2 regions of the Paenibacillus sp. P13VS genome follow, and region 2 is predicted to be linked to the other one. Evidence: a T-box and tRNA genes for the amino acid it is inferred to sense, from the RefSeq annotation. Region 2 holds a T-box; the other holds one or more tRNA genes.
The links. The T-box of region 2 lies ahead of GUA98_RS21310 (valine--tRNA ligase). A T-box ahead of a tRNA ligase gene usually reads a tRNA of that ligase, here a tRNA-Val.
Positions count from the first base shown of each region.

Region 1: it has a tRNA-Val gene. The T-box ahead of GUA98_RS21310 (valine--tRNA ligase) is inferred to sense a tRNA for this amino acid. The anticodon was not compared.

Region 1 is NZ_WYEV01000006.1:145-15,028, reverse strand. Features, by position in the region: gene GUA98_RS16185 (FecCD family ABC transporter permease) at 1-135, shown strand, start outside; gene GUA98_RS16180 (hypothetical protein) at 316-636, shown strand; gene GUA98_RS16175 (DUF3221 domain-containing protein) at 731-1,324, shown strand; gene GUA98_RS16170 (manganese catalase family protein) at 1,410-2,312, opposite strand; gene GUA98_RS16165 (hypothetical protein) at 2,528-2,821, shown strand; gene GUA98_RS16160 (DUF3889 domain-containing protein) at 2,875-3,195, shown strand; gene GUA98_RS16155 (hypothetical protein) at 3,342-3,554, shown strand; gene GUA98_RS16150 (hypothetical protein) at 3,548-3,829, shown strand; gene GUA98_RS16145 (DUF3892 domain-containing protein) at 3,907-4,143, opposite strand; gene GUA98_RS16140 (GNAT family N-acetyltransferase) at 4,270-4,713, opposite strand; gene GUA98_RS16135 (hypothetical protein) at 4,951-5,196, opposite strand; tRNA gene GUA98_RS16130 (tRNA-Val) at 5,337-5,409, shown strand; gene GUA98_RS16125 (organic hydroperoxide resistance protein) at 5,660-6,079, shown strand; gene GUA98_RS16120 (YdhK family protein) at 6,278-6,853, shown strand; gene GUA98_RS16115 (hypothetical protein) at 6,957-7,136, shown strand; gene GUA98_RS16110 (TetR/AcrR family transcriptional regulator) at 7,322-7,936, shown strand; partial or broken gene GUA98_RS16105 (SDR family oxidoreductase) at 7,941-8,681, shown strand; gene GUA98_RS16100 (hypothetical protein) at 8,786-8,986, shown strand; gene GUA98_RS16095 (copper amine oxidase) at 9,215-9,769, shown strand; gene GUA98_RS16090 (DUF1292 domain-containing protein) at 9,868-10,185, shown strand; gene GUA98_RS16085 (aminotransferase class I/II-fold pyridoxal phosphate-dependent enzyme) at 10,330-11,805, opposite strand; gene GUA98_RS16080 (MFS transporter) at 11,983-13,278, shown strand; gene GUA98_RS16075 (hypothetical protein) at 13,569-14,168, shown strand; partial or broken gene GUA98_RS16070 (NAD(P)-binding domain-containing protein) at 14,340-14,884, shown strand, end outside.
Region 2 is NZ_WYEV01000008.1:277,930-292,813, reverse strand. Features, by position in the region: gene GUA98_RS30200 (SPOR domain-containing protein) at 1-239, opposite strand, end outside; gene murC (UDP-N-acetylmuramate--L-alanine ligase) at 358-1,677, opposite strand; gene GUA98_RS21315 (bifunctional folylpolyglutamate synthase/dihydrofolate synthase) at 1,734-3,110, opposite strand; gene GUA98_RS21310 (valine--tRNA ligase) at 3,189-5,855, opposite strand; T-box leader at 5,914-6,202, opposite strand; gene GUA98_RS21305 (LysM peptidoglycan-binding domain-containing protein) at 6,363-7,901, opposite strand; gene GUA98_RS21300 (RluA family pseudouridine synthase) at 8,040-8,945, opposite strand; gene hemL (glutamate-1-semialdehyde 2,1-aminomutase) at 8,942-10,246, opposite strand; gene hemB (porphobilinogen synthase) at 10,396-11,397, opposite strand; gene cobA (uroporphyrinogen-III C-methyltransferase) at 11,533-13,095, opposite strand; gene hemC (hydroxymethylbilane synthase) at 13,100-14,056, opposite strand; gene GUA98_RS21275 (bifunctional precorrin-2 dehydrogenase/sirohydrochlorin ferrochelatase) at 14,059-14,709, opposite strand; gene ccsA (cytochrome c biogenesis protein CcsA) at 14,715-14,884, opposite strand, start outside.

The DNA.
Region 1 (14,884 bases), on a different contig from region 2:
GTCGGATCGCTTCTGGTTCTCATTGCGGACACGCTGGGCCGTGTCATTCTGCAGTCTTCCGAGATTCCGGCAGGAGTTCTGGTTGCGATCCTCGGTGCGCCATACTTCCTCTATCTCTTGAGCAGAACCAGATAGAGCAATTCACATGGTAACAGAACGTCTTCATTGGGCTCGCCTAGGGCCGGGTGAAGGCGTTTTTGTTTTAATTGATATGGATGTGATTAATGTACCGGAGAAGGGCGAAATATAATGGATAAGCAGGGAATGATTTTTTAACATGATAAGTTGCGATTATATTCGAAGGAGGCGGTCAAGATGGCACAAATTCTTGGCACGTGGCTGATATTCATTTTGCTTCTGTTCATCCTGTATCGGGGTATTAAGAAACTGTCGCAATCGCATCAAAAGCCGGTGTTCAGACGCTGGGGCGGTTTGATGGCCGTATTATTTATCGTAGGGGCGGTGCCCTTGGGCTTTGCTTTTTATACCGAATTAACCGATGAACGGCTGGATGCCAATATCGGACTGGGAATCGCCATGCTATTTGCCTGGGGCTACTGTGTTCTGTTATGTTGTGCGGGGTTGATCATTTGGGGAAGGTATGCGTACAAAAGATCCCAAAAAATTAAGCGATAATCTTGCCCCTCTTTTGCAACTTCGGGTCATGGAAAGCCGTCTATTGGAAGAGAAATAGGCTGCACTACATGTTGCCTATAGAGGGGGAATGAAAGTGGCCAGTCGTATGCTCGTTCTTATGCTGCTTATCATATTAATTCTTACAGGGTGTTCGGTACAGGTTCAGAAGGAAGGGGCACAACCGCCGCGAACAGATGCTCCAAAAGAGAAAGGGTTTACCGGCTATGTGGTGGATCGCAAAGAGAATTCAATCCTTGTTGTGAATCCTGAACATGAGGACATCGGAACGAATGGAGAAACCAGTAAGTATTATCCGGCAAAATGGTTTTCCAATGTACCTGATTCTCAGATTGGTACGTATGTAGAAGTCTGGACGGATGGAAGTCCTGAAGTTGAGCCTTATCCAGGTCGTGCAAGAGCAGAGTCCATTGCGGAGTATGCTGCGGCAACTCCCGAAGGCGCGAAGATCAGTGAGGCGGACGCCATTCGCGGCGGAATCTATTTATCCGATGGTAAGGAGATAAGTTTGCCGGTCATTGAACACGTTGAGTTTCACGCCGACACAGGAATCTGGACGGTTCGCATGCGGGATGCCATGTCAGCGGATAATAATCAGGCCCAGATTGAACTCGAAGTTCCGGATGTGGAGCCGGTGGAATCGGTGGTGCAGGAACCAAAAAGTGAATGAAGCATAAAAAAACAAAAGCCCTCAGATCTGCTTATCTAGCAAACGAGGGCTTTATATGTTATGGCATGATTATGATCATGCTGTATCAATCCGTAATATTTCCCGCCATTTTCAGACGACGTGCAATTTCTGCGAAGTCCTCATGTGAAATGCCTGGGGCGAATTCTTCTTCCACCGCTGGGGCTTCCGGAATCGGAAAGCCTTCGGGAACACCTTGAATGACTTCAAGTGGTTGTCCATCTTCAGGGTGTGTTCCTTTCCAGATTTGGCTGATGGCATTAAAGTCTTTATCGCTATACGTGTACAGCTTGGTGTGTACGCCTTTTTCTTCATATTTTCGGGTCTCGGTGAACGCCTTGTTGTCCAATGAAGGAATAGGAACCAGTTTGGTCACGTTCACGCCTGTTGCAATTTCCAGCGCTTTGGCGTAGGCCACGACGTGTACGCCGCCGCGTACTAGCAGGAACCCAACCACTTCCCGGGCAGCAGGGTGATCCGTCATTTCGTATACTTTCATTTTATGTGTACGTGCGCCGCATTCGAGGAAAAAGTTATGCAGCAGATCCTCGACCAGATTACCACTGTTGAACACATTTGCACCGGTCCACGGGTTGCCCATAGAATCAAAAGGCATGGCACCTTGGGCACCAGCGAGGTAATGATAGGATAGACGTGCATCCTTCACGGAACCAAGTGGTGTATCATCGGGTTCCTTGTAGGCGGTTGAACCTCTGAGACATTGGTTTATCCCGTGAGACACCAGCTCCACGTGACCCAATTCTTCGGCTGTAATACTCATGACGAGGTCGTAGAAGGGCTTCAATTTTTCCTTGGAGCGAAAATTAAACGACTGATAGAGGTAATTGTTCAACGTTGACATCTCTCCGAATTTGCCGCCTAGTAGTTCCTGTATGGAGGCAGCTGCATTGGGATCGGGCTTCTCGACATTGGGAATTTCAATCAAGATTTCATCCATTCGTTTGAACATTTACATATAACCTCCTCGAAATGGGTGTTCAGATCATCCTTCAGTCTATCAAGGCCTATTACACATAGAATGGGAGAATCAAACGGCATATATCATATTTGGGGCTAAAGACGTATATATCCGATTCAGGATCTCGTTTCCAATGGGGATGTATTTGAGTTACAATCAGAGTCATGGGGATTTTGGCTAAGGGCAATAGAAAAGGAGGACAAGTTTTGCTTAAACGTTGGCTTATCGCAGTATTTACTATAGGTATACTTTTACTTCTTCATGTGGAGCATGTCTCTGCTTATGTACATCATCAAGTCGAAGTGGATCAAGAAACGAGGGAAGCCTTGAAGAAAAAGTATGGGCTGGATGCACCGTCCAATCCGGACCCAACGAATCATGTATTGTCAGGTGACTGGGGGATAAGCTTCAATCCTCCTCTGGATCGGCATCAAACGATTCTTCAGATTGTTCGCTGGGTTCAGCAACCTGTAACATTAATCATTCGACTGATCGTGTAAAATAATCCTCCCATGGGCAGGCTAACGGAAACAAGCCCCAAGGAGTGATTGATATGAGATTACTTATCGTTACACTGATGACGATTATGCTGAGTTTGTCGGGACTAGCCACCAGTTCAGCGGCTCCCATTCCGGATTATGCGAAGTGGGGAATCATTGCCGTAAAAGAAACGCAGACCAAGTATAATGTGGACATACTCGATTACAAGCATATTGGACGTACATCGCTGACAGCTAACCAATCCCGGGAGCAGTTTAAGTTATGGGTGCGGGGCAAGGATGGCAAAGAGTTTGCTGTGTATGTCAATGTAGATTTTAATCCGTCTACGCAGCAGTTAAAAAAGGTGCAGTTCAGTGAATCGGATCGACACTAAAAAATAAAAAAAGCCAGGCATCTCTGATGAATGGGACAAGCCTGGTTTTTTGCTGTATAAAAATCCTTTTTTTAGTTATTGAATAAAGAACTTATGTTCGCATATAATAAAGTATACAAACAAACGTTCTTATTGGAGGGATGATTATGCTGGGAAAATATATCGGCCAGATGGTGGAACTCGTGTACATGGATCGTGCAGGACATATTACGCAGCGTCAGATTCGTATTAACAGTGTGCGAGGTGGGAGAATCCGAGCATCCGCAGGAGCAGATGGATTACCCCGGACATTCCTGGAGCAAGGTATTCTGGCATGGCGTCCTATCCTTCATAAGGACGGGGAGGCGGGCATATGTTAAACGATTTTGAACGGAAGATTTTGCGAATTATCGTTAATTATGCCGGGCAGCGACGACGTATGCCCCGAATGGAGGAGCTGGAGAACAAGACAGGGCGAAGCCGGGAGCTCATTCGCGAATCATTGCTTGAACTGGAGCGCAGACAGCATATTAACTGGGACAATAAATCCACGCTGGAAGGAATACAGATCTTGCAGGCATGGGAACAGGAACCGCAGCCGATTCGTAAGAGTCAGCCTGCCGGAGATGCTGTTAAATATTTTTTGGAATACTAGGGAAACTTTATTGCGAAATAAAAACGCCAATCCGGGATGCCGGACTGGCGCTTGCTTCGTTATTACACATCGTATATTCAGAACGTGGGGAGTTGATCCAAATTGTTGGTCGGGTCGCCGTCCGCATCACCGCGAATGTACATTTCCCCGTCCTTGCCTTTAAACACATTCACACCCGCTATGGCTCCTGCCTGTACTTCTGCCAGCGCTTGTTGATAATCCAGTATGCGTCCAGATGAGGTTTGAAAGCCAGTCAGATCACCGTCACCATTTTTTTGTACTGCTGTGAAGCTCTCACGTGTCGTCTGATTCATCATGTCACACTCCTTATCTGAGGAAATGAGAATTTGAGTTCCCCTTTAGCCTGTCCGAATCGAAAAAAAGTATGCATGACATCGCAGAACACTTGTAGACACGTTGATTCACCGAAGGATAGGGCTTTACAGACTCTTTCTCATGCGTACGTGCAGAATGTCGGCATCATAAAAAGGTTCTTCCGAAATCACTTCATATCCGAGCTTCTCATAAAATTTCTGAGCCTGACATTGCGCATCCAGTACAGAGTAAGTCAAGCCAAGCTCCCGTGCCCGTTCTTCCATGGCCAGCAGGAGTACACGTCCATAACCGAATGAACGATGGGATTGAAGCACAGCAATTCGCTGCATTTTGGCTGTATCCTTGCTGTAATAGATAAGTCGTCCTGTAGCTACAGCCTGTCCGTCCGTACTTAATAAAACATGATGTACATCAGGACTGATGACATCAAATTGATCGATTTCAATCTCGGCAGGCACCTGCTGCTCGATGACAAAAACGTCATGGCGGATGCCCAATGCTTGCTGGAGCTGTTCATCTGTCGTTACATAAATAATTTCGGCTGCCAATTCCATTCCTTCTTTCTGCTCTTGAGCGACATATCAGACTGCATTATACAAAAAAACGCTTTTCCTGTATAGTTGAGTCTGGAACATATTGGGAAAGGGGCGAAGAGAATGGGCATGGCAGGAATTATGACCATTACACTCTTGATGTCTGCCGGAATGATCGCTTTATTATATTACGTAACCAAAAAGGCCTACTCCAGGAAGTGGGATGAGGACGAGTGATGACATGCAAGAGTGTCAGGGCAAAAGCTCACTGTTTCCCTGAGGCGAATACACCTCTTCATGGACAGATTTTGAGTAGACATCAAGCCAAACTGGCAGATCATCCGTTACATTCGGTTGCTGTAGCTGTTGGAATTGCACGGTATGTTCATCCCGTTCCAGACTGCAGCCGGAGATCACGAGAATAAGTACGGTAAGGGAAAGAATGAAGCCCCATTTTTTGCGATGGGTCCGGGATTTATGGGAGTTTGCGTGTGGCATCGAAGTCACCTCTTTAATGAAATGGTAATCATTCCTTAGTGTGCTCCAATCTCCACAAAATATAACCAATAAACCATTGACATTGTACGCGTTTACTTGGTATGATACTGTTACTTCATTCGAACAGAATAAGTTATCATGATCTGTTAGCTCAGCTGGGAGAGCACTATCTTGACAGGGTAGGGGTCAGTGGTTCGAGCCCACTACAGATCATAACGAAAAGTCCTTGCATAGCAAGGGCTTTTTTCTTGTTTGTTTTGAAGATTCGCTAAAAACTTGGATCAAGCTCCAAGGTAATAAAATAAGAAAACAAAGGGTAGAAGTCGCCAAAAGGGCGGCTTCTTTTTTATAATAAAATAATTGTTTACAAACGCAATTCAATTGTATACAATCAAATTGTAAACAATAATTAATTGAGATTAACTTATCATATAAAATTCAATGATGAAGAGGAGAAATGACAATGAAAACTCTATATGAAACGACAGTAATCAATACAGGTGGACGTCAAGGGATCGTGCAATCACCAGATAACGTATTTATGCTGGATGTAGCTGCACCGCCGGAACTTGGTGGTAAAGTGACTACGGCTACGAATCCGGAGCAGCTGTTTGCAGCAGGATACAGTGCATGTTTTAACTCTGCTTTGGAATTTCAATTGAAGAAACACAATGTGGAGATTGAGCGTAGCACCGTATCTGCAACGGTGATGCTTGTTACAGATCCTTCGGACAACGGAGTAAAGCTGGAAGTTGAGCTGGAAGTGAAAATCGAGGGTTTGGATGAAGAGACTGCACAGAAATTTGTCAAACTTGCTCATGACTATTGCCCGTACTCCAAAGGAATCAAAGGCAATGTAAATGTAACTCTGGAGATGGCGTAACAATCAATACGAATTAAGAACACCTTCAAATGTCTGTCCCATGGCCCATTGCAAAAAGGGGATAGGACAGAGCTGAAGGTGTTTTTTTTATTATGGGGGTCTAAGGGTAAAGCTTGGAGGTTGAAGGTTGAAGGTTGAAATATACCCACATGGGGTATATTATAGGTATCTAGATTCGTATTTCAAAGGAGAGTTGACATGAAAAAGTACGTAATGATGATGGTATCTCTACTGATCGCAGGAAGTCTAATACTAAGTGGTTGTGGTAAAAATACGGAACAGAAAAGCAGCAATGACAGCGGTGACAGCAATAACAGTCATACAGCCACTACAGGAGAAATGCATCATTCGGATTCAGGAGAGCTGCCACAAGGGCTTATGGAGAAGGTGGATCCTACATATCCGATTGGCAGTCAGGTTATCATGAGTGCCGACCATATGTCCGGTATGAAAGGGGCAACCGCCACGATTGTTGGAGCCTATGAAACGACCGTTTATGCAGTTACGTATATACCGACAACGGGGGGAGAGCCTGTGAAGAACCATAAGTGGGTGATCCAAGAGGAAATAAAGGATCATAATAAAGCCCCCTATAAAGTTGGTGCAGAGGTTGTATTGGACGCGGACCACATGACCGGTATGAAAGGGGCAGCAGCTACCATTGATTCCGCTGAACAGACGACAGTGTATATGGTGGATTACACGCCGACAACTGGAGGAGATCCGGTGAAAAATCACAAGTGGGTTACAGAGGATGAGTTATCCGCTGAATAGATGACACGATCCACGAAGAGAGAATCATTCATCCTTTAACGCAATTCTGGGTTATAATGGAACTTGAAGGCCGGAAATTCTGCTGGAAAGGGGAATGTATATGATGGATTTTAGCAAACCACCGCATGCCTCAGAGACAGAAACACACAGCCAGCGTCACCAAGAGCGTGAACAAGAACTTATATCTGGTGGAGGTAAAGGCATTTGGTGGGAAATCAGCAACTGGCTGATTCTTGGAGGGATTCTGGTTGTCCTATTCTTACTGTTCAAGTATGTTTTCTGAATAAATAATAGAGGATGAGATAAAGAGTCCGTTGCGTGGGCTCTTTTTTGCTGTGTGAAAAAAGTATATATCATCAGAGTGACAAATGACAAAAATCAATATTTGTCATTTGTTAAAATCTGTGTTAATCTACATTTACGATGGAGGTGAGCAGTGGGTGGTTCGTTTTTAACCATCTTAATGATATGAGCAAAGATAAAATTTCCGAATTTTTAACCAAAGAGCAGATTATTACAGCCACTCAGGAAACCATCAGGCGGTTTGGTGCTGCCAAAACCTCCGTTACAGATGTAGCCAAATTGCTTGGAGTCAGCCATGGTACCATTTACAGGCATTATGCCAGCAAGAAGGAATTACTCGAAGGTGTAACGGCACAGTGGTTGGAAGATGAGATTATCGCTCCACTTGCGAAGGTCGTAAGCGTACAGACCGAAGCTGGAGAAGGAATACAACATCTCAAAAAATATATCAAAACCTTAAATCACCTTAAACGGCACTATGCAGAATCAGACACAGAGTTATTTGATATGTATGCCAAGGTTACACAGGAATCGGCAGAACTCATTTACAGACATGTGGAGCAGTTAACACAGCATCTCGCCGAGATTATACAGCAGGACCAGCAGCTTCGTTTCCCGAAACCGAACAAGGTTGCTGCAGGAATTTTACACGCAACAGCTCGCTTCCATCATCCCGCACATGCATACGAATGGCATTGTGAGACCATTGATGAGGAATTCGAACAGGTTTGGTTGCTGATTGAGCAAGGTGTATTTCATCTGAATTCAGGGAGGAAGTAATCTCATGACCAATTTATCAGGTAAAGTTGCCATCGTCACGGGTTCATCACGCGGAATTGGACGGGCAATAGCCCTACAGCTCGCCGATCTGGGCGCAGATGTCGTCATCAACTATGCAAGCAGTCCAGACAAGGCAGAAGAAGTGGCAGAACTGGCTCGGCAAAAGGGTGTCCGGGCGATCACGATCCACGCAGATCTGGCACAAAAGAATCATGTGGAGCACTTATTCGCAGAAACGGTGAAGCAGCTGGGCAAAGTGGATATTCTGATCAACAACGCAGGGGTGATGAAAACAACACCTTTGGCGGACGTTACCGAGGAGGAGTTTGACCAGCAATTTGCAATTAATGTGAAGGGAACGTTCTTTGCCTGTTAGCAAGCCCTGAAAACCATGGAGAACGCCGGACGAATCGTGAACTTTTCCACCTCCGTAGTTGGCCAGATGTTTCCTGGATATAGCGTGTACGCAGGTACCAAGGGTGCAGTGGAGCAATTTACCCGTCAACTCGCGAAGGAATTCGGCTCCAAACAGATTACGATTAATGCAGTGGCACCTGGTCCGGTGAATACGGAACTGTTTGCCGCGGGCAAGACAGAACAGCAGCTGGATGGGCTGCGCAAGATGAATGCATTTGGTCGCTTGGGCGAACCGGAAGACATCGCAAGTGTTATCTCTTTTCTTGTTAGCCCTGAATCGCAGTGGGTCACCGGACAGACACTGCGTGTAAACGGTGGTTTTATCTAACGAACGATTTCGCAAGAATAATCATTCGGCATTGACACCAAACCGGGCGAATCCCCATATGATGCACTACATTAGTAAGCACTTGCGGAAATGGGGAATCCGGGATGGCAAAGGCAAAAGGTAAAAAAGCACCAGCGTTGAAGAGTGACAAACTCCGTGTGTCCATGAAATTGGTCACTTCAGATGTGTGCGAGCGATGCAAGACACCCTGTACACGAGGCATGGAATACGCTGCACGTATGCGGACGGCAGGAGCCGTAGGGAAAGGCGTACCTTGCATCCTGACTCGGCACACGACTTCCTAGTCTCTTTTCAGGCTGAAGTTTCCCAGAAATAATTCGTATAAGCTCGCATTTACAATAATCATACTACAGAGGCGTTCTCGAAGGAGAAGGGCCTCTTTTTGATTGTTCCAAGGGATGGGAAATTTTCTGGATAAAAAATGAAAAATGATGAAAAACAGCGCAACTTTGTTGTTGAACCTGCAGTATAAATGTACAACAGCTTGCAGCAGGGGAGGGAATATTGACGGAATGAAATGGAAAAGAATATTGCTGTGTGTCACGGTATTCTCCTTGCTCGGCGGGTCTTTATTGTTTGCGGATTCCGTAAACGAAAAGATTCGGGTGCTCATCAACGGCAAGGAAGCAGCTGACGGAGGTTACCTGATCGATGGAACGACCTATGTACCTGTGAGAGAAGCAGGGGGGATCGCCAGATGGGATAACAGCAACAAGCGAGTAACGGTGATTAAGCCGAATGTACATATTTTTCTGTTCAAGGGAGACACCGTATTTGGCAACGTGAACGTTGGCAAATTGAAATTCAATGTGTTTTCTCAAGTGGACAGCTTAACAACGGATGTGGCTGCAGTGAAGGTGACAATTACCAATCCGAGTGGCCAGGTGAAGGATATTCAATCCCAGGAGCTCAAAACCCAGAAGGATAATTTCTGGTTCCGGACTTACGATTTTACGTATGATTTCAGTCGTGCTGGCAAATACCAGGTTGGTTTTCATATTAAAGAAAATGCAAACAGCAACTACGTTCTGGTGGCAGAGAAAATCATTACCGCACTAAACGAATGAGGCGGAAAATAACGTTGCTGAGTAAATTGACCTAGCCTTGCGAACATGTTACGATATGCAAGGTTACACAATTTCTATTTACAAAGCGAGGTATATCAATGAGCGATCACACACATGAACACGGCGATGCCTGCGGCTGCGGTCACGACCATGACCACGACCACGAGCATGAAGAAGTTCTTCTGACTCTGACAGACGAGAACGGAAATGACGTGGAGATGGTTTTGGTGGAGACGTTTGACGTGGAAAACCATGTTTATGCGCTCCTGCTGGAACGTAACAATCCTGAAGCTGACGGCATCATTCTGCGTATGGAAGAAGAAGACGAGGAAATGGTGCTCTACAATATTGAAGACGAAGCCGAGTGGAACCGCGTTGAAGCGGCTTACAACGAGCTCGTCGCAGGACAAGAGTAATTTTTCTTATGCACTAGAACAACGGGGCTCCTTGATCTCAAGGGGTCTTTTGTTTGTTTTCATGCTCTAAAAAGCAACAAAAAAGGGCCAAGCCGGAGCTTGGTCCTTCGATATCATTACCCATTGAGAAGATAGAGTAATCCCTTAGAAAATCGCATCTGCTTCAACAATGACTTTGACATTGGTAACACTGCGGTCTTCGGGGCCTTTTACAGGCAATCCAACCTCAACATGGTCGATAATGTAATCAATATTTTCTTGCGTAATAACCTCACCCGGCAGCAGAATCGGAATTCCAGGCGGGTATACGTAGATGAATTCAGAGATAATACGTCCTGCAGATTCTTTAAAAGGAATGACCTCCGTATCCCCGTAGAATGCATCACGCGGCGTGAGCATCAATTGTGGAACGTCAGGAACCTTAACCACAAGTTCATGTGCAGGGTTAACCTGATAATACGTACGGGACAGATCTTGGAGTGCGTTCAGCAAGATGTCCACCGATTCATCCGTATCGCCAGGAGTGATCAGGCACAGAATATTATACATATCACTGAGCTCGACCTCAATATTGTAATGTTCACGCAGCCAGTTCTCGGTCTCATAGCCTGTGATGCCAAGATGACGGACATGAATGGTTACTTTCGTTGGATCATAGTTAAAGGTTGCCTCCGTACCGAGCAGCTCTTTGCCGAAGCAGTACAAACCGTCAATATCGTTAATGGTACGTCTCGCGAATTGAGCCAGATCAATGGCCTTCTGTGCCATTTCGTGACCGTGCAGCGCCAGATTGCGTCTTGACGTATCAAGTGAAGCAAGCAAGATATACGAAGTAGACGTAGAAGTCAGCATACTGAGAATGGTCTGTACACGCTGCGGATTCACGAATCCGTTTTTGGTGTTCAGATTCAGCACGGAACTCTGTGTCATGGAACCGCCAAGTTTGTGTACACTTGTTGCAGCCATATCCGCTCCGGCAGCCATTGCAGACAACGGCAGTTCCTCATGGAAATGAATGAGTACGCCATGTGCTTCATCCACAAGTACAGGCACCTGGTAGCTATGGGCGAGTTCAACAATCTCTTTTAGGTCTGTACATACACCGAAGTACGTTGGATTAATAACCAGCAATGCCTTGGCGTCCGGATGACGCTCAAGCGCACGTCGTACAGCACCTGTAGTCACGCCGTGATCGATACCGAGGTTGGCATCCTGTGCGGGAGATACGAATACAGGCTTCGCTCCTGAGAAAATAATGGCAGACATGACCGATTTATGAACGTTGCGGGGCACAATAATTTTGTCACCCGGTTCGCATACCGACAGAATCATAGTCATGATTGCACTGCTTGTGCCTTGCACACTAAAATAGGTATGATCGGCTCCGAATGCATCGGCTGCCAGAATCTGCGCTTCCTCAATGACACCGGTTGGCTGATGAAGATCATCCAGCGGAGCGATGTTGATCAAATCTATGGAGAGGGCATTATCGCCGATAAATTCACGAAATTCGGTATCCGTTCCCAATCCTTTTTTATGTCCCGGGATATGAAATTGCACCGGATTGAGTGCCGCGTGGTTTTTTAAAGCGGTAAACAGCGGCGTACGGCGGTGATCCATCAGTGCTGTCACAACCTTTCCTGATAAAATGTCAAACAAAGATGAGTATAGCAAATTAGGAACCGAATGCAAGCGGTAGGCTTGACAAATTTTCAAATTGCTAAGATTTGGGCGTATCCCTGACGGTTACAGTATGGATAGGAGATGGGCCGGTGAACACCGAAAGGGGAATAAGAAATGCAGACAGACATCAAACCAGTCAAAATTTTGCGATCACCATTTTTCATCGCGATGTGGCTAACACTTTTCTTGGTTGAAGTGATTAAAGGAGCACTGCTGGTGGCCGTCCTGCCAGTGTATATGGATAATATTTTGGGCTTGTCCGCAGGGGTGATTGGTGTAGCCTTTGCCCTTCAATACCTGGGTGATAATCTGTTCAGGGCACCATCGGGCTGGGCGGCAGAACGCATCGGTTTTCGTGCAACGATGGTGACGGCCCTGATATGTACATTGATTGCGGTACTTATGATTATCTTTTTTAAAAGTGCATTTGGACTGGCTCTGGCCTGCCTGATTCTTGGTGTGGGAACATCACCGCTCTGGCCCTGTGCCATGACGGGGGTGACTGCACTGTCAGGACCTCAAAACAAAAACGGAACAGCGATGGGGGCGCTGGAAATGGCTGCTCTGGGTGGAACGGGACTTGGACCGATCGGCATGAACTGGCTGCTTGAGCGTACCGACCATGATTATCGTACCGTATTTCTTGTCCTGCTTGGCTGTGCCGTTCTCGTTATTTTGGTCGCCATGATACTACCAGGACGGGTGGTGTTGGAAGAGCAACAGCATACAGGAGGGGAAACGACCAAAAAAGCGGTCAAATACCCACCGAAGCCTCATCTGCTTACACCGTTAATCAGGCTCAAAAACAGTGTACAGGGGACCCTGCAGAGGGTGCGCAGCACGCTTAATGTCAATCCGCTGGTATATCCTGCCCTGTTTATGCAGTCCTTTGTTATAGGCCTTCTCAGTCCGGTTATTACGTTGTATACCCGAACTGACCTTCATATTTCACCAAACCTGTATAGTCTGCTGTTAATCGCAGGCGGCGGAATAACAGTGATTGCCCTGCTTCCAGTGGGTAAAATGGTGGATCGATTCGGGACATCGATATTTCTCCATATGGGCTTTTTACTCGCCTCTGCAAGTCTGTTTGCCTTTGCGTCCATTACATCCATTCCGGTTGTTTTTGGCATCGTCATGTTGGTAGGGGTTAGTTATGCCATGATTTTACCTGCCTGGAATACCTTCGTGGCTACTCTTATACCGAAGGGGGAGCGAGGGGCTATCTGGGGATTTTTCCTCACCCTTCAAGGGTCCGGCATGGTTGTGGGTCCCATCGTTTCGGGGTTGTTATGGGATCACATCAGTCACCCGGCTCCATTTATCGGAAGTGCTGTTGTTATGGCCGGGCTCGCGGTTGTTCATTTTGTGTTATCGCGAAGACCGTATCGCACAGCCCCTGCCAAATGAACATAAAAAGGAGTTCCTATACCGGGTTGAATCCGGTGTTGGAACTCCTTTTTCTATATGCAGGCGACAACATTTCGCGTCCAGTATAACATGAAATTCGGGGGCTTGCCCCTGTGCATCCGCGGAAACATCGATTCCACTGTAGGATTCGATGAAAAATAGTCAAATAACCAAGTACCCTTACATAAAATGAAGTATAAAATAGGGTAAGCCGATACGGAAGTAGCAATGAAATAAGCAATGGAAGAAGAGGACCGGTAACACATCCGGTACAAATGGAGGGGAGTGCCGTGAATAAGAGTTATGAAGTTGAATATTGCAATCTGGAGCTGCGGTTCAACCGTCGGCATATCCAAAATTTGATCAAAGACCTTATTCGTGAAGGGTATTCACTATATTGGAGCGAGGATGAATCCTATTTTATTCTGTCTGTCCGCACCGGACGCAAGCTGGTAAAGCTCCGTTTTCAACAGACACGCAGCGGGAACTACAAGATGACAGGTGACTACATCATTAAGGACGCCAAGCTGGCAGAATGGCTCGAGAAGCTGATAGGGGATACACGCGGGCATGCTGTCGTTAAACGTTTCAAGGATCAGCAGATGACGGTAGAGAACATTTTGTTTGGTGAGGTTATACGTCTTGTGGAAGTTTCCGGATTCAAACAGCGTGTCATTTTTCAAAAGGAACCCGCGCCGACGGCGGAGGAGATGGAAGAGATGTTTCTATCGCGAGAAGGAGAGGAGCGGCTCATGCTCCTGCGGATGGAAATTGATGATGAACTGGAGCGTCTGTACGCTGCCATTCAGATGGATAATACAGAGAAGGCAGACATCTGCCGAGAGACATTAAAGCGTCTGTCCGGACACATGCTGATGCTCGAAGGTTGAGCCCGAAGACCGTATTTATGAAAATACGATGAACACCTCAGATATTTGGGGTGTTTTCTCGTTGAGCAGCAGGGTTGCGGGGTTCACTTCCATGAGTAAAACCGTTAAAATGGGGATATTGTTGAGAGTCAATTTCAATAAAATTAATTGGAGCAAAGGATGAGGACCCAGATGGCAAAACAACAGATCGGTGTCATTGGACTTGCAGTAATGGGCAAAAATTTGGCCCTTAACATTGAAAGCAGAGGCTTCACGGTGTCGGTATTTAACCGTTCCCCGGAGAAAACCAATGATCTTCTGAAAGAAGCTGAAGGCAAAAACCTCACAGGCACGTTCTCTATTGAAGAGTTCGTGGCATCCCTGGAATCCCCGCGCAAAATTCTGATCATGGTACAAGCCGGTAAAGCGACGGATGCAACCATTGAACAATTACTGCCTCACCTGGATGAGGGCGACATCATTATTGACGGAGGGAACGCCTACTTCCCTGATACCCAGCGCCGCAGCAAAGAGCTGGAGGAAAAAGGCATTCGCTTCATTGGTACCGGTGTATCCGGCGGTGAAGAAGGCGCATTGAAAGGCCCTTCCATTATGCCGGGCGGACAGGAAAGTGCGTACAAGCTGGTAGAACCGATTCTGACTGCCATCTCCGCAAAGGTTGGTGACGATCCTTGTTGTACATATATCGGACCGGATGGTGCCGGACACTACGTTAA
Region 2 (14,884 bases):
TCCAGATTCCGGTCCTTTCTCTGATCCGGCTCTAGTATACTTGTCCCGCTCAGGGTGGTCTCTCCCCAATCTCCAGGGATATCCTCCGGTGTCCATGAAGGCGCGACATCGATCCGCGGAGCACTGTGCGATATCTCATCAGATAAGGATGGAAAGGTTCCCATCACCTTCTCATCCTTATGATTCGGCTTGTCCGACTCGTTCTCCCCGAAACGAAACGTCATTCTAGCATTGCTCACCCCGTACCCTCTCCTTTGTCCCATTTATATCAGCTATATGCCCCGAGACAATGAAAGATTCCTAGAAATTCAAAAACCCGCCTGCTTCTTTACGAAGACAAGCGGGTCATAAAGTGGACTATTTCAGTCCTTTGGCCAGTGTGGCGCCAACCTTCCAGATATCCCCTGCTCCCATCGTGAGAACAAGATCTCCTGGCTGCAGACGATTCTGCAAATCGGCTACCACTTCTTCCTTGGTAGGCAAATAACGAGCAGCAGCATTACTGTTCTGAACAATCAGTTCAACCAGCTTAGCGGAGTGAACACCTTCAATCTGTTTTTCTCCCGCCGGAGAATAGATGTCGGTAATAAGTACCTCATCAGCTTCCGCGAAAGCACGACTAAACGCATCCAGCAGGAAGAAGGTACGCGTATATCTTTGCGGTTGGAACACCGCGATGATACGTTTCCCTGTCGCTTTCGCTGCACTGATGGTTGCCTCAATTTCAGTCGGATGATGAGCATAATCATCGATGACCAGAATATCGCGTGCTTCACCCAGCACCTGGAATCTGCGTTTGGCACCATGGAACTGAATAATGGCTGCCGTGATTTTCTCAAACGGAATGCCTGCTTCCAGACAGGTAATGACCGTGGCCATCGCGTTGTAGACATTATGTTTACCTGGAACAGAGAGTTCTACCGTTCCCAGCGCGTTACCCTGATGGCTCATGGTGAAGGAGATCCTGCGGTCACCCAGTACGATATCCGATGCCATATAATCGGCCTTCTGATCAATGCCGTATGTCGTAATTCGGGATTTCAGCTCAGGCAAAATGCTTTGAACGTTCTCATCATCCGCACAGACAATAGCCGTTCCTTCCGGACGAATTTGACTCAAGAACTGTACATACGCTTTTTTGAGCTCCTCGAAGTCGCTGTTGTAATTCTCCAAATGGTCGGCTTCAATATTGGTCACAATACCTAGCCATGGATGATACTGCAAAAACGATCCATCACTCTCATCTGCTTCAGCCACGACCCAGTCACCCTGGCCCGCCTTGGCATTGGTTCCCAAATTCATGATTTCTCCGCCAATGATATACGTCGGGTCTGTATCGCATTTGTCCATGACAAGTGCAATCATTGAGGAAGTCGTCGTTTTGCCGTGTGCACCTGCAACCGCAACACCTTTGCGCTCATTAAGCAGGCGCGCCAGCATCTGTGCACGGTGAAGAATCGGAATATTAAGCTGCTCGGCTGCCACCCGCTCCACATTATCCGCCGGAGCTGCTGTAGAGTAGACCACAAGATCTGCTCCATTTACGTGTTCAGCTGTATGTCCGATATATATTTTCGCTCCCTTGGCTGCCAGCTTCTCAGTCAACTCCTGTGAAGCGACATCCGATCCGGTAACGGTGTATCCCATCTCCAGCATAACTCGTGCGATGGCACTCATGCCATATCCGCCAATCCCTATAAAATGAACGTGTTCTGATGTATTTAACAAAACTTTCACCAACCTTTTTCAGAATCGGTTTGATGCAAAAGGGCTGCCCTCACATCTGCAATGAGATACAGTGTGCCGGACACCACCCCCAGATCCTCCGCTTCCGTCCGTGACTTCAATAGATCAAGTGCCTTCGCCCAATCGGGCTCGACGATGATTTCCAGATTCTCTTTCGCAATGGCGGGACGTAACCGCTCGACGATCTGCAGCAACTCGGCTGCATCCATTTTGCGTCGGAAATCTGGCTCGGTCAGGATCAGCGTATCCACTAGTGGCAGTATATGCTGCAAATACGCTTCGTGATGCTTATTCGCCAGCATGCCCATCATCAAATTTAACTTGTTGTGAGGATATACGTCGACAATGCTCTTGGCCAGTGACTCTGCCCCTTCCGGATTATGCGCACCATCCAGTACAATTCGGGGTTCGTGAACGACCTTCTCGAATCGGCCAGCCCAGAAGGCATTCTCCAATCCAAGCGCAATATCTCTGTCATCCAGAATGAATGCCATGTACTGTCTGAGCAATTCAAGCACCATAAGAGCACCCGCAGCATTATCCATCTGATAAATGCCCTGCATTCGAATGCGAGCATCCAGCTCGCGGAACGGTCCTGAAAAATGAAAGGCTTGACCATTCTCATCACTATGGAGTCTATGGTAAGAAAATTGTTCTCCAGACAAATACACAGTTGATCGGACTTGCTGGGCCTTTTCCTGAATCACCCTAACAGCCTCTGGCTGCGTAACACAGGTGACAACAGGTACGCCTGGTTTAATAATGCCTGCTTTTTCTCCCGCGATCGCTTCAATGGTATCACCCAGGATATCCGTATGATCCATACCGATATTCGTAATGACCGAAACCACGGGTGTAACAATATTCGTTACGTCCATCCTTCCCCCCAGTCCAGTCTCCCATACTACTACATCCGGATAACACTCTTCAGCATAGTACAAGAGTGCCAGGGCTGTAGACACTTCGAACATAGTAGGTGATCCAAGAACACTAGAGGCCATATCTGTGACCAGCGGATGGAGTCGATTCGCTAACTTCAGCAGCGTCTCTTCCGGAATATCCTCGCCGTTGTACTGAAAACGATTCGTGAATTTCGTGATATACGGAGACGTAAACGTTCCTACATCGTACCCCGCCTGAAGCAGAACTGACGTCAAAAAAGCGCAAGTCGAACCTTTTCCGTTCGTTCCCGCGACATGAATAAACTTGAGACGCTGATGAGGATTACCGAGCAATGACATGAGCTCCGTGATTCGTTCCAATCCGGGTCTGATGCCAAAAGGAATAAGGCCATTGATCCAGTCCACAGCCTCGTCATAGGTATGCAGAGGGGCATCTACGCCCGTGCCATTAAGTTCCGTCATATGTTTCACCTTCGGTCCCGAGTTTGATTGAAAAAAGCGGCCGGATGGCATGCTTGCTCTCCATCCGACCCAGAAACATTAACCTTTCAGTTCCTTGATCCGGGCGATGACTTTATCCCGTTTATCCGAATAATCCGCTTGTTTGGCGCGCTCTTCCTCAATAACCTTGGCTGGTGCCTTGGCTACAAAGCCTTCATTCGCCAGCTTTTTCTCTACACGGAGTACTTCGCCTTCAAGGTTCTGCAGCTCTTTCTCCAAACGAGCCACTTCCTGCTCAATATCAATCAGTCCAGCCAGCGGCAAGTAAAGCTCAGCTCCCGTAATTACAGCACTCATGGCCTTATCCGGTGAACTCAGATCAAGTCCGCTGTCGAACTCGGATGTATTGCAGAATCGTTGAATGTAATGGCTGTTGCGTTCGATAATGCTGAATGTCTCGGCGCTGTTCGCTTTTACCATCAATTCAATCTTCTTGCTCATCGGCACGTTTACTTCTGCACGAATGTTACGTACGGCACGAATGGTATCCATAAGCAGGTTCATTTCGGCAACGGCTTCCGGATTCTCCAGCGCAGGATCATACACTGGCCAAGATGCAAGTGTAATCGTCTCGCCTTCATGAGGCAGATGCTGCCAAATCTCTTCCGAGATGTAAGGCATAAACGGGTGAATCAGGCGCATGGTGTGGTCCAGGACATAAGCGAGTACCGATTGTGTTTTTTTCTTGGCAACCGGATCTTCACCGTAGAAGGACAACTTGGAAAATTCAATATACCAGTCACAGAGGTCATCCCAGATAAAGTTGTACAGCAATCGTCCTGTTTCCCCAAATTCGTATGCTTCGATTAGACGCGTAATATCGCGGGAAGTTTCGTTCAGACGGTGCAAAATCCAATAATCGGCTGTTCCAAGCTCTCCGCTGATGTCGCGATCTTCGTAAGTAAAGCCTTCCAGATTCATCAGTGCGAAACGTGATGCATTCCAGATTTTGTTAGCAAAGTTACGTGCCTGTTCTACCCGCTCCCAGCGGAAACGAAGATCCTGGCCAGGCGTGCTGCTGGTGGAGATCATATAACGCATCGCGTCTGCACCGTATTTCTCAATAACATCGAGCGGATCCACACCGTTACCGAGGGATTTGGACATTTTACGGCCATCCGCATCACGAACCAGACCATGCATTAGAACATCTTTGAATGGAATTTCATCCGTGAACTCCAGAGCTGTGAAGATCATCCGTGCAACCCAGAAATAAATGATGTCATATCCGGTTACAAGCACACTTGTCGGATAGTAACGTTTCAGATCTTCAGCATCTTCAGGCCAGCCGAGTGTGGAGAAAGGCCACAATGCCGAACTGAACCACGTATCCAGAACATCTTCATCCTGTCTCAGCTTACGACCAGCGTACTCTGGCAGAGTTGTTGGATCTTCAGCCGATACAATAATTTCGCCAGTCTCATCGTCGTACCAGGCAGGAATACGATGTCCCCACCACAACTGACGTGAGATACACCAGTCACGAACATTTTCGATCCAGTTCAGATATGTTTTCTCAAAACGATCCGGCACGAAGTTTACGCCTTCCCCGTTCTGCTGTTTTTGGATGGCTCTTTCGGCGAGAGGTTTCATCTCAACAAACCATTGTGTGGACAAATAAGGCTCAACCACAGCTCCCGTCCGTTCGCTATGTCCAACCTGGTGTGTGTGATCCTCAATGTTGATCAATACACCCAGTTCCTGCAAATCTGCAACGATCTGCTTGCGGCAGTCGCTGCGATCCATACCCTGATATTTGCCTGCTTCCGCATTCATGGTACCTGTCTCATCCATTACTGTAATCTGAGGCAGGTTGTGGCGAAGACCCACTTCAAAGTCATTCGGATCATGTGCAGGCGTAATTTTTACAGCACCGCTTCCGAATTCCTTATCTACATAATCATCTGCAATAACCGGAATTTCCCGGCCGATGATTGGCAGGATCAGCGTTTTGCCAATCATGTCTGTATATCGTTCATCTTTTGGATGAACCGCAACTGCAGTATCACCGAGCATCGTCTCCGGACGAGTCGTTGCCACTGTAACATAACCGCTTCCGTCCTTAAGTGGGTATTTCAGATGATACAGGTGTCCCTGAACCTCTTTGTACTCCACCTCAATGTCAGACAATGCAGTACGGTTCACCGGATCCCAGTTAATAATGCGTTTGCCTCTGTAAATCAGGCCTTTTTCATATAGTTGAACGAACACTTTGCGCACCGCTTGGGAAAGTCCTTCATCGAGCGTGAAGCGTTCACGTGAATAATCCAGGGAGAGTCCCATTTTACCCCACTGCTGACGGATCGTTGTCGCGTATTGGTCTTTCCAGTCCCAGACTTTATCCAGGAACTTCTCGCGTCCAAGATCATAGCGGGTCAAACCTTCTTCACGCAGCTTTTGCTCTACTTTGGTTTGAGTCGCAATACCTGCATGGTCAGACCCTGGGAGCCACAAAGCGTCATATCCTTGCATGCGTTTGGTGCGGATCAGGATATCTTGGAGTGTGAAATCCAGTGCATGCCCGATATGAAGCATACCGGTTACGTTCGGGGGTGGAATTACAATGGTAAACGGTTCAGCATCCTTGCGCTGACCAGCCTTGAAATATCCACGTTCTGTCCAGGTAGAATACCATTTCTGCTCGGCAGCTTTCGGATCATACGTAGTCGGCATTTCTGTTGCCGCTGATTTTTTTTCTTCAGACATGTGTCATTCCTCCGTTACTTAATCATCATCGCCAAAAAACAAAAAAACCTTTCATCCATCAAAGGACGAAAGGTTAGCTTTCGCGGTACCACCTTTGTTTCACGCAGACAGAAAGAAACAGCATGCCTTTCTGAGGCTATCGTGACACTTCAAGCAGATAACGGCTGCTACCGGCCCATCCTACTTCAGGAACAAACAAATCACAATGACATGTTTCATCGTTCCTCGTATTCAAACAGGCAACTCCCGGGCGACTTCGATCAGTAGGTTCCTGCGGAATTTCTCAGCGCTGCAATCCCGCTCTCTGAAAGGCCTTGCTGTCTACTACTCCCATTCGACGTTGTTCTTTAAAAAACCTAAACACATCATACCCTGACCGTGCCCGATAGTCAACCTGACAACAGCGTAAACGGGCGGCAGCCCTGCGTATTAAGCCAAAAAGCAGCAAAAACCCGCAATCCTTATTGGATTGCGGGTTGGTATGGACGTTATTTTACAAGTCAGAGGTCAGGGGATGTATAGAATCTGCCCTTCTTCAACGACTTGTTCCGATAAACGATTGTATAACTGGAGCTCCCGAGTGCTCAATTGGTAGCGGTCAGCAATGCTATCCAACGTCTCTTCCCGCTGGACGATGCACAGTTTAACTTTGCGGAATGGTGTCTGATCCACAATCGTGCCCAAGAACAGGTTCTTCAATTGAACATCATCTGCCTGGTAGGCTTCTTCCTGTACGGAGCCAGCGACCGACTCGTCCTCCCGATCCGTTTCTGTATCCCGCACTGATCTACCGGAAGATAACAGGGACGAGATACCCACCCCTTCTTCCTGTCTTGGTGAAGACTCCCTCTTACTGCCAAACGCGACTTTGAGCTCTGGCTTGTCTTCTGTCTCAGCCACAGGTTCAGGAATGAATGAAACTGGCTCTGAAGATTCATCTGCATCCACTGCTTCCGGTGCAGAAGGTCGTTCCCCTTCGGCAGATTCCAGTTCAGACGCTGCAAACACATCCTGCCAATTCTCTGCTGGCTTCTCAGCCTCCGCCTGATCTTCCTGCGGTGAGCCTGACCTGGAAGATTCGAAGTTCCAAACATTGGAAACAGCCACGTCTTCTGTGGGTTGTTGGTTCAGCTCCGTGTTTGTATGTAAGGTCTCCACGGAAGGCTCCGCCCAGACAGATGGTGATTCCTCAGCCAGAGGTAGCAATGGCTCAGACTCCGGATAAGAAGCCAGTCGGTCTGCAGTCTCCGCCATGAAAGACGAGACGGGTGAAGGTGAGGCAGGCACTTGATTATCCGCTGCTTCATCTTCTTGGGTAATTAATGAAGGAGCGTTATCTTCAGCAGGTCTTTTCTGATATTCTCCTTCATCTTGATTCTCGAGCGTATCAGCATAGATTTGTTGCGGTGCAGGGGTTAACTGTTCTTCCGGCTGCGCATTTTCCTCATAACGGATGTTTTCTTCAGCGGCTTGCTGCGGATTCTCAGGAATTTCTGCTGCGTATAGAGACTCGGCCGTTATAGGCAGACCTTCCTCTTCACTGCGCTGCAGCAGATATTCCTGAGCAAAGGTGTTCAACCCAGCATCTGCATCCTCTGCCTCCGGGGCGCGGTTAACCTGCTGCGGATCAGGGGAGTGTACCACAGTAAACTCTTCCGCTGACCAGGCCTGCGGCTCTTCAACAGGAAAGCCCTCAATGCCACGCAGTGACAGCACACCTGTAATATTCAAGCTTCGGCTGGATAACAAATCCACATCAAAGTTTTCGATCTCAATCGAGATATCCTCAAGTGACCTTACCCGATTCAGGGGAACCGTGATCTCAACCGGAATAAAATGTTTCAGTTCCTCCGAGATTTCGTTCTCTCCCCGATACGCACCTGTAAGCAAAAGATGGCCTCGCAACGTTGCATGATCATCCTGACCGATGACTTGAATACGCGGGTATAACTCAATTTCCTCCAGTTCCTCAATGGCAGGGACTCCCTCGGACAAATGAACGCGCTCATAAATATCGAACCGCAAACCATAAGGTTGATTCAACAAAGGTGGCGTCCTCCTTTCGGCATATGTTCACCATGATCCTTCTCATGGGACTGATCCATGGTCCAAATCCTTCGTTACCCCATCTATATGCCATCGATGAGATGAGCATGCCACCTTTGTTCAAAGCTTGCCTTTTTATTAGGTTGTTCGTTCCCGCTGGACTAGCTGTTCAAAATCGGAAGGCCACGGATCTTGAACTTCAATCAGCGCTCCCGTGAGCGGATGATTAAACGTTAACACTTCACCATGAAGTGCCTGGCGTCCAATGGCATCTGACCTTCCTCCATACAGCTGATCGCCAATAAGCGGGTGTCCGGCATAACTCAGATGTACTCTGATCTGATGTGTACGTCCAGTATCCAGTATTAAACGCACAAGTGTAGCCCGCTCCCACACTTCCGCAATCTCTACATGAGTAACGGCTTCCTGCCCACTCTCGGAAACGCGTCTGCGCTGCTTATGATGTCTGTCCTTACCGATGGGCGCATCAATTTTGCTGCATTCCGGAGATACCTGCCCTTCCGCAATGGCTACATACTGACGCCCAATTTCTTTGCGACGCATGGCCTCATCCAATTTTGCCAGAGCAAAAGCATTTTTCGCATAGAGAACCGGGCCGGTTGTATCTTCATCGAGGCGATGCACATGGCGTACGCTGGTGTCGATACCGTTGATCTCATAATAAGAGGCGACAGCGTGATCCAGCGTAATGGCATGATCGGCACGAGTTCCATCCGGATGCAGCTTCATACCCGCGGGTTTATGTACAACCAGACAAAAATCATCCTCGTACAGCACCTCAATCTCTGCCCAACGGGGTTCAACATCAATCGGCTGAGATGCAAAAAGGGCCAGCCGAAGCCGGTCCCCTGCGAGTTGAATTCCGTGATTTGCCTTAAGCTGACGAAACAGCTTTTCTGGAAAAGAAAGTTCAGTGAGCAGCCATTGCTCTGCCGCAAGCTGTCTGTCTGGACTGCCTGTTACCACTTTGCCTGGCATCAGCTCCAGCCATTCCCCACGACGTTTCCAACTTTTGATCGTCATAGAGATTGCAGAGCCTTGCGGTTTGCTTCAATCGTATCGTCAATATCCTGCTCGGTATGAACACCAGAGACGAACATGCCCTCAAATTGGGAAGGTGCCACGCTTACACCCTCATCAATCATAGCTGCAAAGTAACGAACAAACTGATCCAAATTGCTTTCTTTGGCTATATCATAATTGGTAACAGGTACACTGCTGAAGAACGGACATACCATGGAACCAACGCGGTTAATGGTTACTGCAATACCCGCCTCTGCCGCATTCTTTTCGAAGCCAGCCTGCAAACGAGCCGACAACGTCTCCAAACGATCATAGACTTCCGGTGTCAACAGTTTGAGGGTGGTATAGCCTGCTGCCATGGCCAGTGGGTTACCACTTAGTGTTCCCGCTTGATAGATCGGACCGGTTGGAGCGATCTGCTCCATCAGATCCCGACGACCACCATATGCTCCGACCGGAAGGCCGCCGCCGATAACTTTACCAAGACATGTCAGATCGGGCGTAACACCATACCGCCCCTGTGCACAGTTCAAGCCTACACGGAAACCGGTCATGACTTCGTCAAAGATGAGCAGGCTGCCGTACTGGCTCGTCAGGCTGCGCAGGCCTTCAAGAAAGCCCTCTGCCGGAGGTACAACGCCCATATTCCCAGCCACAGGCTCAACAATGACAGCAGCCAGTTCCTCACCAAAACGTTCAAAGGCAAGGCTAACCGATTCCAGATCATTGTAAGGCACCGTGATCGTATTGGTAGCAACCCCTTCAGGAACTCCAGGACTGTCTGGCAATCCAAGGGTAGCGACACCGGAGCCCGCTTTGATCAGCAAGCTGTCCGCATGTCCGTGATATGAACCTTCAAACTTCAAAATTTTGCTGCGGCCCGTTACACCGCGCGCCAACCTGATGGCACTCATGGTTGCTTCCGTACCCGAGTTGACCATCCGAACAATATCAATGGATGGTACGCGCTCGCAAACAAGCTTAGCCATCTCGGTCTCCAGCAGCGTTGGAGCACCAAAGCTCGTTCCTTTCAGAGCAGTTTCACGCAGTGCTTCCACGACATCAGGATGGGCATGTCCCATGATAAGTGGTCCCCATGAGCCCACATAATCAATAAACACATTGCCATCAATATCGTAAATTTTGGATCCTTCTCCGCGTTCTGCATAGATCGGGGTAAGTCCTACGGATTTGAATGCCCGAACGGGGCTGTTTACGCCTCCAGGTATGTACTGCTTGGCTTCTTCGAATGCGCTGCGTGAGCGCTCATCGTTTCGTCTTTTTCCTGATTGTGCAGTCATGAACATCCTCCTTAATATGAAGGCCCCGCTCCTTATATGAACAGTAAACTGATCTATACAAGCGACATAACAGGCTCGTGCAGGGCCTTGCTATATGTTGGTAATTTGATAACGATTCTCTTAGCAAACGTGTAAATTACAAGGAACTATTACTTCTCAGCCAACCAGCGGGAGGCATCTTTTCCGTAATACGTGATGATCATATCCGCACCCGCGCGTTTCATGCTGAGCAAAATTTCCATGGCGACCTTTTTCTCATCAATCCAACCCTGCATTGCTGCAGCCTTCACCATGGCATACTCACCACTTACATTATAGGCCACAAGCGGAAGGTCAAATTGATCCTTGATTGTACGCATCACGTCCAGATAGGAAAGTGACGGTTTCACCATCAGCATGTCTGCTCCTTCAAGCACATCTGTTTCGGCTTCGCGCAGTGCCTCGCGGGCATTGGCCGGGTCCATCTGATATGATTTGCGATCTCCAAACTGTGGTGTGGAATCCGCTGCTTCACGGAAGGGACCATAAAAAGCAGATGCATATTTAACGGAGTAGGACATGATTGGAATATGGCTGAATCCATTCTCATCCAATCCTGCCCGGATTGCCTGGACGAATCCATCCATCATATTGGATGGGGCAATAATATCCGCGCCTGCTTTGGCTTGGGATACAGCTGTTTTTACAAGCAGATCCAATGATTCATCATTCAGAACATCTCCGCAGATATGTCCGTCCACTTCCACGGTATGCACCATACCGCAGTGCCCGTGATCCGTAAATTCACACAGGCAGGTATCCGCCACAACCAGCAGGTCGGGATACCAGGACTTAATCAATTTCGTTGCTTCCTGCACAATACCATCTTCAGCGAAACCAGAAGAACCAATGCTATCCTTTGTCTCAGGAATACCGAACAACAACACGGCCGGAATTCCCAGATCGGCAATCTCTTTTACCTCTTCCTGCAGACGGTCAAGAGAAAAACGGAATACGCCTGGCATAGATTTGATCTCGGATTTTACGTTTTCACCGTAAGTTACATAGATGGGTTGGATAAAATCATCCACAGTCAGATGAGTCTCTCTGACCATATTCCGGATGCCTGCGGATTGACGTAAGCGACGGTGTCGTACAATTGGAAAACTCATATAGATACATCCTCTCTTAGAGTAAAGTAGAGCAAAAAGGGAAGCGCGCCGGTATCCTAACGAATTCAGCACGCTTCATCAATCTGCTTTTGGTATATGGATACAATCTATTACAATAGCGATACAATTTTTAAATCAACGAGGCATAGCCCCTTCTGGAGAAGGCGTCCTTTTCCACTCCATCAGCGCAGAGATCATGCTTTCGATCGTTGCTTCTGCGGCCATCAGCGTTACCTTCAAGCCAGCTGCTTCTGCCGTTTTGGCAGTCACTGGCCCGATGCAAGCAACCTCGACATTTTTTAACAACGGTAATGGATCTTGGAGCCCCATCCGTTTAAGCATCTCCATGAAGTTCGTAACCGTTGAAGAGCTCGTGAACGTCACCGCGTGAATACCGCCTTCTTCCAGCAGCTTCAGAAGTTCATCATCATCCTCACCCGCGAGTACAGTATCATAGATGATCGCTTCCGTGACCTCAAGTCCCCGTTCCTTCAACTGGTCAGGCAACCAGGAGCGTGCCAGATCACCGTGGGGAAGCAGCACTTTCTGACCTTTTTTCAGTTCACTCTCAAAAGCATCCAGCATGCCTTCCTGCTGAAAAGGCCCTTTGACCACTTCGGCAACAATACCGTGCTTGCGCAAGGCCTCGGCAGTTGAAGGTCCGACCGCAGCGACTCTTGCTTGATGCATGGCGCGGATATCCTTACCTTGCTCTTCCAGATGACGGAAGAAAAACTCCACACCGTTTACGCTTGTGAAAAATACCCAATCAAATGTATTTAACGCACCGAAGGCATCCTTGACACTTTGTTTTGCTGTTTCACTCGTAGGCATCACGGTTTCGATAACTGGAAACTCATACGGTTCACCACCAAGTTCCTCGATGCGGTTCACCAGTTCACTCGCCTGACTGCGAGCGCGCGTCACCAGAATTCGTTTGCCGAACAACGGTAGTACCTCAGCCCATTTCAATTGCTCACGTTGATTCACCACTTCCCCGACAACAATAACTGCAGGCGGTTGGAAGTTGGCAGCAATGACCTTGGCTTCTATATTTTCAAGCGTACCCACAAGGGTATCCTGCTCTGCTCTTGTTCCCCAACGAACCAGTGCGACGGGTGTCTGTGCCGGACGGCCATGACGGATGAGCTGTTCACTGATATAGCCAATCTTGGCTACACCCATCATAAATACCAGTGTTCCCGTTGCGTTCGTTACTTTATCCCAATGAATGCTGCGATCGAGCTTGTCCGGGCTTTCATGCCCTGTAATAATGGAAATGGATGATGCATAATCGCGGTGGGTCACCGGTATTCCGGCATAAGCAGGCACACTTATTGCTGCGGTAACCCCAGGCACGATTTCAAAAGGAACGCCGTTTTTGCGCAGCAGGTCTGCCTCTTCGCCGACGCGTCCAAATATCGTGGGATCTCCGCCCTTCAGCCGAACAACCACTTTCCCTTCAAGGGCCAGATCGACGAGCAGCTGATTAATCTCTTCCTGCTTCATCGTGTGACGGTCAGGCCGCTTGCCTACGTAAATCTTCACTGCTCCAGGCTTCATCTGTTTCAACAATCTCGGACTGGCCAAGCGATCATAGACTACAGCATCTGCCTTGCCGATAGACTCCCATCCTTTTACCGTTATCAGCTTAGCATCCCCTGGACCTGCTCCTACCAAAAAGACCTTTCCCACCATGTCCTCATCCCCTAACTTCTGCCAGTATCTGCTCTGCTCCCCGTTCAATCAATCTCCACGCTACTTCTTCTCCAAGACGTACCGGATCCGTTCCGGTCAGAGCTTCTTTAAGAATCAGTCCGCCATCCGGCGTACCAACCATACCCGTTAATTGTAACGTGTTTTGCCCATTCGGGGAATCTGTATCTTGCTGACGATTCCAGACGGCATGAGCACCGATCGGCACCTGACAGCCTCCATTCAATACACTGAGGAATTTACGTTCTGCCAAAACGGGAGCAGCAGTCTCCGGATCGTTATACAGCTTCAACAGATGAAGCAGCTCCTCGTCATCCTCACGGCATTCAATCCCCAGTGCACCCTGTCCAACGGCAGGAAGGCAAGCCTCTTCGGACAGATACTCGGTAATCCGATCCTGCCAGCCCATTCGATACAATCCTGCAGCAGCCAAAATAATAGCATCAAGACCCTCCGTCTCCAGCTTGCGAAGACGTGAGTCAATGTTACCACGCAGGGATTCGAGCTGCAGATCCGGGCGGTATGCCTTTAACTGACTGGAACGACGGAGACTGCTTGTCCCCACTCTCGCCCCTTCCGGCAATTGATCCAGAGACAATCCCCCATTGGAAATCAATGCATCACGCGGATCGGCACGGCGCGGAACAGCGCCGTTGATTAATCCTTCCGGCAGTTCGGACGGCATATCCTTCATGCTGTGCACAGCCATATCAATGGTACGATCCAGCATGGCCTGTTCGATCTCTTTGACAAACAGTCCTTTGCCACCGACTTTGGACAGCGTTACATCGAGAATCAAATCCCCTTTCGTAACGATCTTATGTACTTCAAAATCAAATGCTAAACCTTCCCGCTCACAAATGCTTCGTAAATCCTGAATTACATGTCCTGTCTGTGTCAAAGCCAGTGCGCTTTGTCTGCTTCCCACTTTAATTGTACGCATGTCTACCGCTCCTCCTGATTACGGGATATCCAGTCCCCGATTTCTTCTTCTGTCCACCACTGGAATTGCCCTGTACGGATATCCTCCAGCACATTCATTTCAGTCAATCGCCGCAGTAAAATGCTTCGCACACGCGGAGACGACACACGTGACTTCACTTGAATTCTCATCTGATGCAGAAATTCAATATACGTCTCGTATTCTTCGCCAAATTGCTGCTCCAGTGTAGACCGAATCTCTGCAGCGGCTGCCGGTCCTGCTCCAGCCGTTGAGATGGCGATGCTCAGTCTTCCACGCCTGACCACACTGGGGGTGATGAAAGCACTGTTCTCGGAAGACATCGCATCATTCACCAGTATGCCCGCATCGTTAGCATCCTGTACTACTTGTGCGTTGACTTCAGCGTGATCCGTTGCTGCATATACGAGAAAGGCCCCCCGCAAATCACCTTTGCGGTAGGACCGGGCTATCCACTCAATTCGGGAATCCTGATGCAGTTGTTTCAGCTCCGATGTGATTTCCGGACTAAACACCTTAATATGCGCTTCGGCGTGAAGCAAACCTTTGATCTTACGTTCGGCAACACGTCCGCCCCCAACAACGCAGCAGGTTTTGCCTGAAGTATTTACATATAACGGCGTATAGCGATCCATAGTTCTCACTCTCCTGTCCAACGATGAAACGCTGAATACGCATTGGTTAAAAAGCTCATAATGACAAAACCATATCCAATCAATGTCCATCTAGCCATGATGATGTTGGAAAACTGCTTTCTCTGCTTAGAAACGAAATAACCGATGTAGATCGCGATAGCGAGACCTGTTGCAA